2 regions of the Brotomerdimonas butyrica genome follow, and region 2 is predicted to be linked to the other one. Evidence: riboswitches for the same ligand, from Rfam matches in the RefSeq annotation. Region 2 holds a riboswitch; the other holds the start of a gene.
The links. Region 2 has a riboswitch for molybdenum cofactor ahead of OCV59_RS03510 (molybdopterin-dependent oxidoreductase). Riboswitches for the same ligand answer to the same signal wherever they lie in the genome.

Region 1: it holds a riboswitch for molybdenum cofactor, as region 2 does, so the genes downstream of both, OCV59_RS09455 (substrate-binding domain-containing protein) here and OCV59_RS03510 (molybdopterin-dependent oxidoreductase) in region 2, are expected to answer to the same signal.

The regions. Positions count from the first base shown of each region.
Region 1 covers NZ_JAOQJP010000012.1:30,414-34,438, forward strand. The annotation lists gene OCV59_RS09450 (ABC transporter permease) at 2-697, opposite strand; gene OCV59_RS09455 (substrate-binding domain-containing protein) at 715-1,581, opposite strand; molybdenum cofactor riboswitch at 1,767-1,890, opposite strand; gene OCV59_RS09460 (pyruvate carboxylase subunit B) at 2,018-3,373, opposite strand; gene recQ (DNA helicase RecQ) at 3,511-4,025, opposite strand, start outside.
Region 2 covers NZ_JAOQJP010000003.1:164,269-168,293, reverse strand. The annotation lists gene OCV59_RS03520 (hypothetical protein) at 1-756, shown strand, start outside; gene OCV59_RS03515 (MGMT family protein) at 756-1,064, shown strand; molybdenum cofactor riboswitch at 1,332-1,453, shown strand; gene OCV59_RS03510 (molybdopterin-dependent oxidoreductase) at 1,662-4,025, shown strand, end outside.

The DNA of each region.
Region 1 (4,025 bases), on a different contig from region 2:
GTCACCTGCTCTCCCGTTCCTGAAAATGATACAGCAGTGCATTTATTATAAAAGAAATCGTCAGCAGTATCATTCCAACGGCTATCGCTCTGTCATAATTCCCCATGCCTTTAAGCTCTGAAATATATGTAGTCATAACACGCGTCTTGCCCTTTATATTCCCTCCGACGATCATCACTGCTCCGACCTCGGAGATCGCTCTTCCGAACCCTGTAACAACTGCGGTCGTTATTCCTACACGCATTTCATAAATCAAAAGCTTCAGGCGCTGCACTTTTCCGGCGCCAAGTGTTTTTCCCAGAGAATCAACTATCTGCGCCTTTTCTTTCACCATATTATATGTAAGCCCCGTTATAATAGGCACAACGAGACAGATCTGCGCTATTATCATCGCCGGAACAGTATAATTCAGCTGCAGACTGCCTAATGGTCCTCTTCTCATAAGTATCAGAAAAACCGTAAGTCCCGCTATAACGGGAGGCAGGCTCATAAATGTATATATGAGCCTGACTATTATCCCTTTTGCTTTGAAATCATATGTCCCTATCAGTATACCCGCAGGGATCCCAGCTACAGCGGCTATGATCACTGACGAAAATGAAACGTAAAGCGATAATCCTACTATTTCAAATATCTCAGAATCTGCAGAAAAAATCAGCCGTACCGCTTCTGCTATTCCCTGTCCAATAGTATCCATATTTCAAACCTTTTCTGCTATTTAGCGTTCGGCACGAACAGCGCCTGTCCATATTCTTCAACACCGTATTCACCGATCAGCTTCTGTGTTTCCTTTGAAACGATCCATTTCTGGAATGCCTTTGCTCCATCATGATTGATGTTTTCGTTTTTATCAGGGTTCACACATATAACTCCATACTGGTTGTTCAGCACCCCGCTTGGATCCTTTTCGCATACGATCTTGAGTGCAGTGTCTCCGCCTACATTGAGCCATGTAGCTCTGTCTGAAAGTGTATATCCTGCTTTTTCATCTGTCATAGTGATGACATCGCCCATTCCTGCTGCAGCCTCAACATACCAGTCACCTGACGGCGTCAGACCTGCTTTCTCCCAGATGGATAATTCTTTTTTATGTGTTCCTGATTCATCAGCTCTTGATACAAATGTCTGCTGCTGTTCCATTATAGCTGTAAATGCTGCAACAGCGTCATCTTTTGCATTTTCACCGATAGCTGCAGGATCTGCTTCCGGACCTACAACAACAAAGTCATTGTACATTACGTCCATTCTTCCGTCCTCATCTGCATGTCCGCCTTCTACATACTCTTTTTCAGCAGCCGGCGAGTGCACCAGCAGCACATCTGCCTCTCCGTTTTCTCCCATCGTCATCGCCTCTCCGGAACCCACAGAGACAACGTCTACAGAGTAACCTGATTCCTCCTCGAATACAGGCAGGATCTCATCCAGAAGACCGCTGTCTTTAGTGCTGGTAGTAGTCGCAAGGATTATAGTTCCCTTGCTCTCTGCTTCATCCTTCTTGTCACTTCCGCATCCTGCCAGTATCGCTGTCATGGACAGTGCCACTGCAAGAACAAGAAATACTGATAAAATTCTCTTTTTCATACTTACCTCCGTTTTATGAATAAATAATATCTGATAAACAGCAGCTGCTGTTTATATCAACATACTTACTACATAAATCCCACAAAAAAAGGAACATATGTAATACAACGTAATGCAGCACTTTTATCTGCCTGCAGAACATCCAGAATAAAAAAAGAATTTTCCGGAATGAAAATTCTTTTTTTTATTATCTTTACATCATTCCTTTCCATAATGGGAGGCCTGCACGTTTCCATACAAACCCATCGATAAGCACTCCATAGCATTTATACAAGCCTTAGAAACACTTATTCGGAATTATTCATTTGTCAAATTCTGTTTATATAATACCATAACGTTGTTCAAACAACAAGTGTTTTATCACAGTACGATCGTGTCGATTTTACCGTATTATCCTGTGTTCTCCGGCACTCGTCGTCATTCTGCCGCCCGAAAATCAGAACTTCTGCTGTCCGAAAAACGCTTCTGCGGACTGCGGGAACAGTATATATGCCAGCAGTATCTCTTCTGTCGGCGCCTTGTCTCCGAGCTCCTTCTTCTTGTTGAAGAATTCCGGTGCAAGTAGATCTGCCGGCCTGCAGTCGATAGGCTCCTCTCCGTCAAGCACTTTTTTCTGTATCGCCTTGTTGAACGGTCTTATCGTCCTGCCGTACTCGCCCTTGAGGATGGCTTTCGTCTGCTTGCTGACCATCTTGTAGCGTTCGCCTGTCATGATGTTGAACACTGCCTGTGTTCCAACGATCTGCGATGACGGCGTCACGAGAGGCGGTTCACCGAGATCTTCACGCACTTTAGGTATTTCTTTGAGCACGTCCGAAAATCTGTCTTCCATGTTCTGATCCTTCATCTGCACGTACAGGTTCGAGAGCATGCCCCCGGGAACCTGATATCTGAGCGTTTCCGTATCGACGTCCATCATCTTGATGTCGATCATGCCCTTCTGTTCGGCATGTCTGCGGAACTCTCTGAAGTATTCGGTCGCTTTGATCATAGCCTTTTCGTTGAGCTCGACGTTCCTGCCTGCCATTTCCAGCGTCTTGAACATAACTTCCGTCGCAGGCTGGCTCGTACCCATCGCCAGCGGTGAAAGCGCTGTGTCTATGCCGTCGCATCCGGCATCTATGGCCTTGAGATAGGTCATCGGAGCCACTCCGCTGGTGCAGTGCGAATGCAGCTGTATAGGCACATCGACGGTCTTCTTGAGCATCTTTATCAGCTTCTCTGCATCATAAGGCATAAGCAGCCCTGCCATGTCCTTGATGCATATCGAATCTGCGCCCATTTCCTCGAAATCCTTCGCGAGCTTCTTCCAGTATTTCAATGTATATTTTTTACCGACAGTATATGACATCGCCATCTGCACGTGCGCGCCTTCCTGTTTCGCGGCATTGACTGATCTCTCGAGATTCCTCGTATCGTTGAATGCATCGAATATACGGAAAATGTCTATGCCGTTGTCCACGGATTTTCGTATGAATGCGTCCACGACATCGTCCGGATAATGATTGTAGCCGAGCAGGTTCTGCCCTCTGAGGAGCATCTGCAGCTTCGTCTTGCGGAATCTCCTGCGCAGCAGCCTGAGTCTCTCCCACGGATCTTCGTTGAGATATCTCATGCACACGTCAAAGGTCGCGCCGCCCCAGCACTCGACCGAGTCGTATCCGATCTCGTCCAGCACTGATGCTATCGGCAGCATATCAGAGGTCCTCATCCTTGTCGCCATCAGCGACTGATGCGCGTCTCGAAGGATCGTCTCTGTGAATTTCACTTTCCCTTTATTCATAAAAATCATATGATTTCTCCCTTTTAGCCAGTTAGTAGATTATGCTCATTTTTGATCCAGCTTAGACCAGTTTACTAAATTTTACCCATATTTGCAACTTACATTGTTAAACATATGTCAGGTTTTTGCATGTATTTTTGTGCGTGTCAATGTGATGCGCTCTCATTTTCGCCGATATGCGCTCTGATAACCTCCAGGAACTTCTCCCCGTATCTGTCTGCCTTCGCGTCACCGACACCCTTTACACAAAGGAGCTCAGCCTTCGTCTGCGGCATATACATGCACATTTCTGTAAGCGAAGCGTCCGTGAATATGACGTATGCAGGCACGCTGCTCGTCCTGGCGATCTGAAGGCGCAGTTTCTTGAGCTTTGCAAGAAGCACCTCGTCCGGCTGTCCACCTGCTCCCGGACTGCCTGCCGGTCCGCTCTGTATCTCGGCGAATTCTTTCACAAACTCCGTCTCGACCCTGACCTGACCACGCAGGAGCTCTGCAGACTTTGCAGTGAGTCTGAGCACAGGATATTCGCCGTCATCGACCCGCAGGAACCCGTCGCTTATCAGCGCATCCGTCATCTGCCGTATCCGCTTGACCGGAGTGTCCGCCAGCAGCCCGTACGTCGACAGTCTGTCCAGCCCCGCCGAAAGCACGCGCTGGTTAC
Region 2 (4,025 bases):
TGCATGGGCGATAAAAGAGAGCTTACCAGAGGTCAGATAGCAGGTGAAGTCATCGATTTCGACAAGCTGATGAAGGGGCTGAAGCCTGAGACTGTGGAAAAGTGCAGAGCGTATTTCGATGAAATGATAAAAAATGACGAGAAAAAGCTGTATGACGTCGACCTGCTCATGGAGGAGACCGAATCCGTGAAAGCGGAGTTCGAGAAGTTCATGAAAAGCAACAAGGCGGATGACATATTCAAGAGACTTTACGATGATATAGAGGAGTTTTTCCAGGTGCCGCCGTTCGAGGGTCTTGACAATATCGAGTACGGCATACACGAAGTGTGCGTATATTCGATACTCGAGTACTTTACATGGAAATCGCTGCCTAAGCACGACCATAAGGTGTGCCGCGATGAATACAGAGACAGCATCGCAGCGAGGACATTCGATGAGGTCGGCGACAAGTGGATCGCTTTCTGCGACGATCTGCAGGACCGTTATGAAGCTGTTTCATCAGGAAATACTGCAGACGAGCATGCGCTGAAAGTCGATATCGCAGCATGCGGTATCATAGCGATAGCAGCGATAAGAGATCAGGATCCGTTCGCTCTGGACATGGCGCAGTCAGGCGCAGCTGAAAAGGCAGAGATGATAGTGGGATCGCTTGAAAACGATACGTACAAGGAAGGCGAAAGTGCATTTACCGACAACGTAGTCAAGCTGCTCGGATTCGTTTACGGACAGGTGAAGGAGAACAGGGAGCTTGCGTGATGAAAAAGCAGCTTGATGAAGATCTTCTGTATGAGATACTGTCTGTAGTCGAGGAGATACCGGAAGGATGCGTTGCGACATACGGACAGATAGCGCGGCTTATAGGTCGTGAGAAAAATGCCAGGCTTGTCGGGAAGGCGCTCTCGGTGTCAGGCATGTACGGTGAATACCCGTGCCACCGCGTCGTGAATCACGCGGGAAGGCTCGTGCCGGGCTGGACGGAGCAGAGGAGCCTGCTCATGATGGAAGGCGTGCCTATGAAAGACGAGCACCACGTGGATATAAGGAAATGCCGCTGGGAAGAATAAAAAGAATCAGAAAGCAATAAACCAAAAGCAATAAAAATGAGCGATCCTGCATGATGAGGGTCGCTCGTTTCGTGTATAAATGGTGAAAAACGCACAAAAGCATATATTGTGTTGTTCAGATAACAGATGTACCACCCGAAGAAATGTTAAAATCAATGATTGCAAACATATCACATAAAGATAGCAAGACGGTTAAAAAAAGTCGTTATATGTAGTTGACTTTATTCATAATTTACTGATAAAATATTATCAACGTAATGACGTAATAGACTTATAAAGATCCGAGTCCATAACCCCTTCGCTCTGGCAAAAGCATGGAGTATGGAACGTTAGGGTCTGTGTGGAAACGCTCAGGCCTCCCGCATTTGGAAAGGATAAAAAGTGCAGGCTTTGCCGAAAAACGCCATAATATCCCAATGTACGGCGTATTTGCATGATGCCGTGTAAAAAGAGGTGTTTTTTGCAGAGAAAACCACTTGGAGCCTGTATTTATGTTTCATCGTCTGAAGCCCTTTTCACTGTGCGTGAAAAGGGTTTTTATATTCTTAGTGCGTAGTTCGTAGTTAAAGTAATGTTGTGAAATCGGAGGCAATTATTATGAATTTAAAGAAACTTACGCTGAACATCAACGGTGCAGACCGTATGTTCATCTGTGATCCGGAGAAGGACACACTGGCATCCGTACTTCGTCGTCTGGGACTTACAGGAACTAAAGTAGGCTGCGGTACAGGTGTATGCGGAGCATGTTCCGTTATCCTCAATGGAAAAGTGGTTCGTTCATGTGTCAGAAAAATCAAGAGCATAGAAGAATACAGCACAGTTATGACTATCGAAGGTATCGGTAATCCGCTCCATCCTCATCCGCTTCAGTATGCATGGGTAAACCTCGGAGCAGTACAGTGCGGGTTCTGCGTACCTGGATTCATCGTTTCAGCTTATCAGCTGCTTCTTGAAAACCCGGATCCGACAAGAGAAGAAATAAGAGACTGGTTCCAGAAGACAAGAAATGTCTGCAGATGTACAGGATACAAGCAGATCGTAGACGCTGTTATGGAAGCAGCTGCTATCATGCGTGGTGAAAAGACATTCGAAGACATCACATATGACTGGTCAAAAGATATAGAAGAAGGTTTCTACGGCAAGCCGCTCGTTCGTCCTAATGCTATGGCAAAGGCATGCGGTGTATGCGACTACGGCGATGATATCGAGCTCAAGATGCCTGCAGAAACACTTCATGCAGTACTCGTAATGCCGATGAAGGCTAACCACGCCAAGATCCTGAACATCGATTTCTCAGAAGCAGAGAAGATGCCTGGCGTAGTTAAGGTCATCACTGCAAAAGATAATCCTGGCGCAAACAAGCTGATGGCATACCAGTTCTCACCGAGAACAGTTGAATTCGAACAGACTCACAAGCTGCTCGCAGACGAAAAGATATTCAGATGGGGAGACCCTGTTGCAATGGTAGTTGCAGATACTAAGGATCATGCAAGAGCAGCAGCTAAGAAGGTCGTTGTAGATCTCGAACCGCTGCCTGAATACATGAGCTACCTTGAAGCTGTAAAACCTGAAGCAGAGAGGATCCACGATTCATTCGACAATATATACAGTACTCAGCCTGTATTAAAGGGCGACTACGATCACGTGGCAGAGATGATAGACAACGCTCCTTATGCTGTAGACGGAAGCTTCTATTCATCAAGAGAGCCGCATCTTTCGATCGAGGGAGATACAGTTCAGGCTTACTATGATGAAGACGGCAAGCTCTGCGTACACTGCAAGACGATGACTCTGTACTTTGACAGAGACGATATGGCAGAAGCTATCGGTATCCCTGTTGAAGATCTCCGTGTTATCGAAAACCCTACAGGCGGTTCATTCGGATGGGCGATGAACGCAGCTTCATACGCACTCGCAGGCGTAGCTACAAAGGTTACTGGAATGCCTGTTGCATTATCTATGACTTACGATGAGTTCATGGCATTCTCAGGTAAGCGTTCACCGGCATTCTTCAACGGAAGACTCGCATGCGACAAGGACGGAAAGATCCTCGCAGGAGAATTCGATTCAGGTATCGACCACGGTGCATATCCTGAAATGGGAGACGACAAGGTTACAAAGATCCTGAGATTCATGTTCTTCCCTTACTATGTACCAAACGTAGTAGGTCTCGGAAGAAGTGCTGTAACAAACCACAACTTCGGTGTTCCTTACAGAGGCTACGGAGCTCCTCAGGCATACACATGCGGCGAAGCTCTTATCGATATGATGGCAGAGAAGATCGGAATGGATCCGTTCGAGTTCAGATACAAGAATATCGCAAGAAAAGGCGATCTCAACCTGAACCAGAGAGAATTCCTCCAGTACCCTATGGAAGAGATGATGGATACATTAAAGCCTATATATGATGAAGCTGTTAAGAGAGCAGATGAATTCAACGCTGCTTCAGACGGCTCGAAGAGAAAGGGTGTAGGTATCGCATGGGGCGGATACAACGTAGGACTCGGCGGCGTTGACGAAGCTACAGTAGCTATCGAACTCGTTGGCGACGGCAAATTCAGAAAATACGATACATGGCAGGATCAGGGCCAGGGCGGAGACGCAGGATCACTCGTCTGCACACTCGAAGCACTGAGACCTTACTTCCCTACAGTTACGCCTGATGATGTAAAGGTCATCCAGACAGACAGTAAATACTGCCCTAACACAGGTGAGTCTGCAGGTTCAAGATCACACTTTGCTAACGGTAAAGCATCGATCGTAGCTGCAAAGATGCTGGCTGACGCAATGCGTAAGGAAGACGGAACATACAGAACTTACGATGAAATGATCGCAGAGGGTATCCCTACAAGATACGACGGACACTGGGTTGCTGCAGATGAATGGGATTACTTCGACTTCCTCGACCCTAACGACGGACAGGGTAACCCTACATATGCTTACACATATGCGCTGTATCTC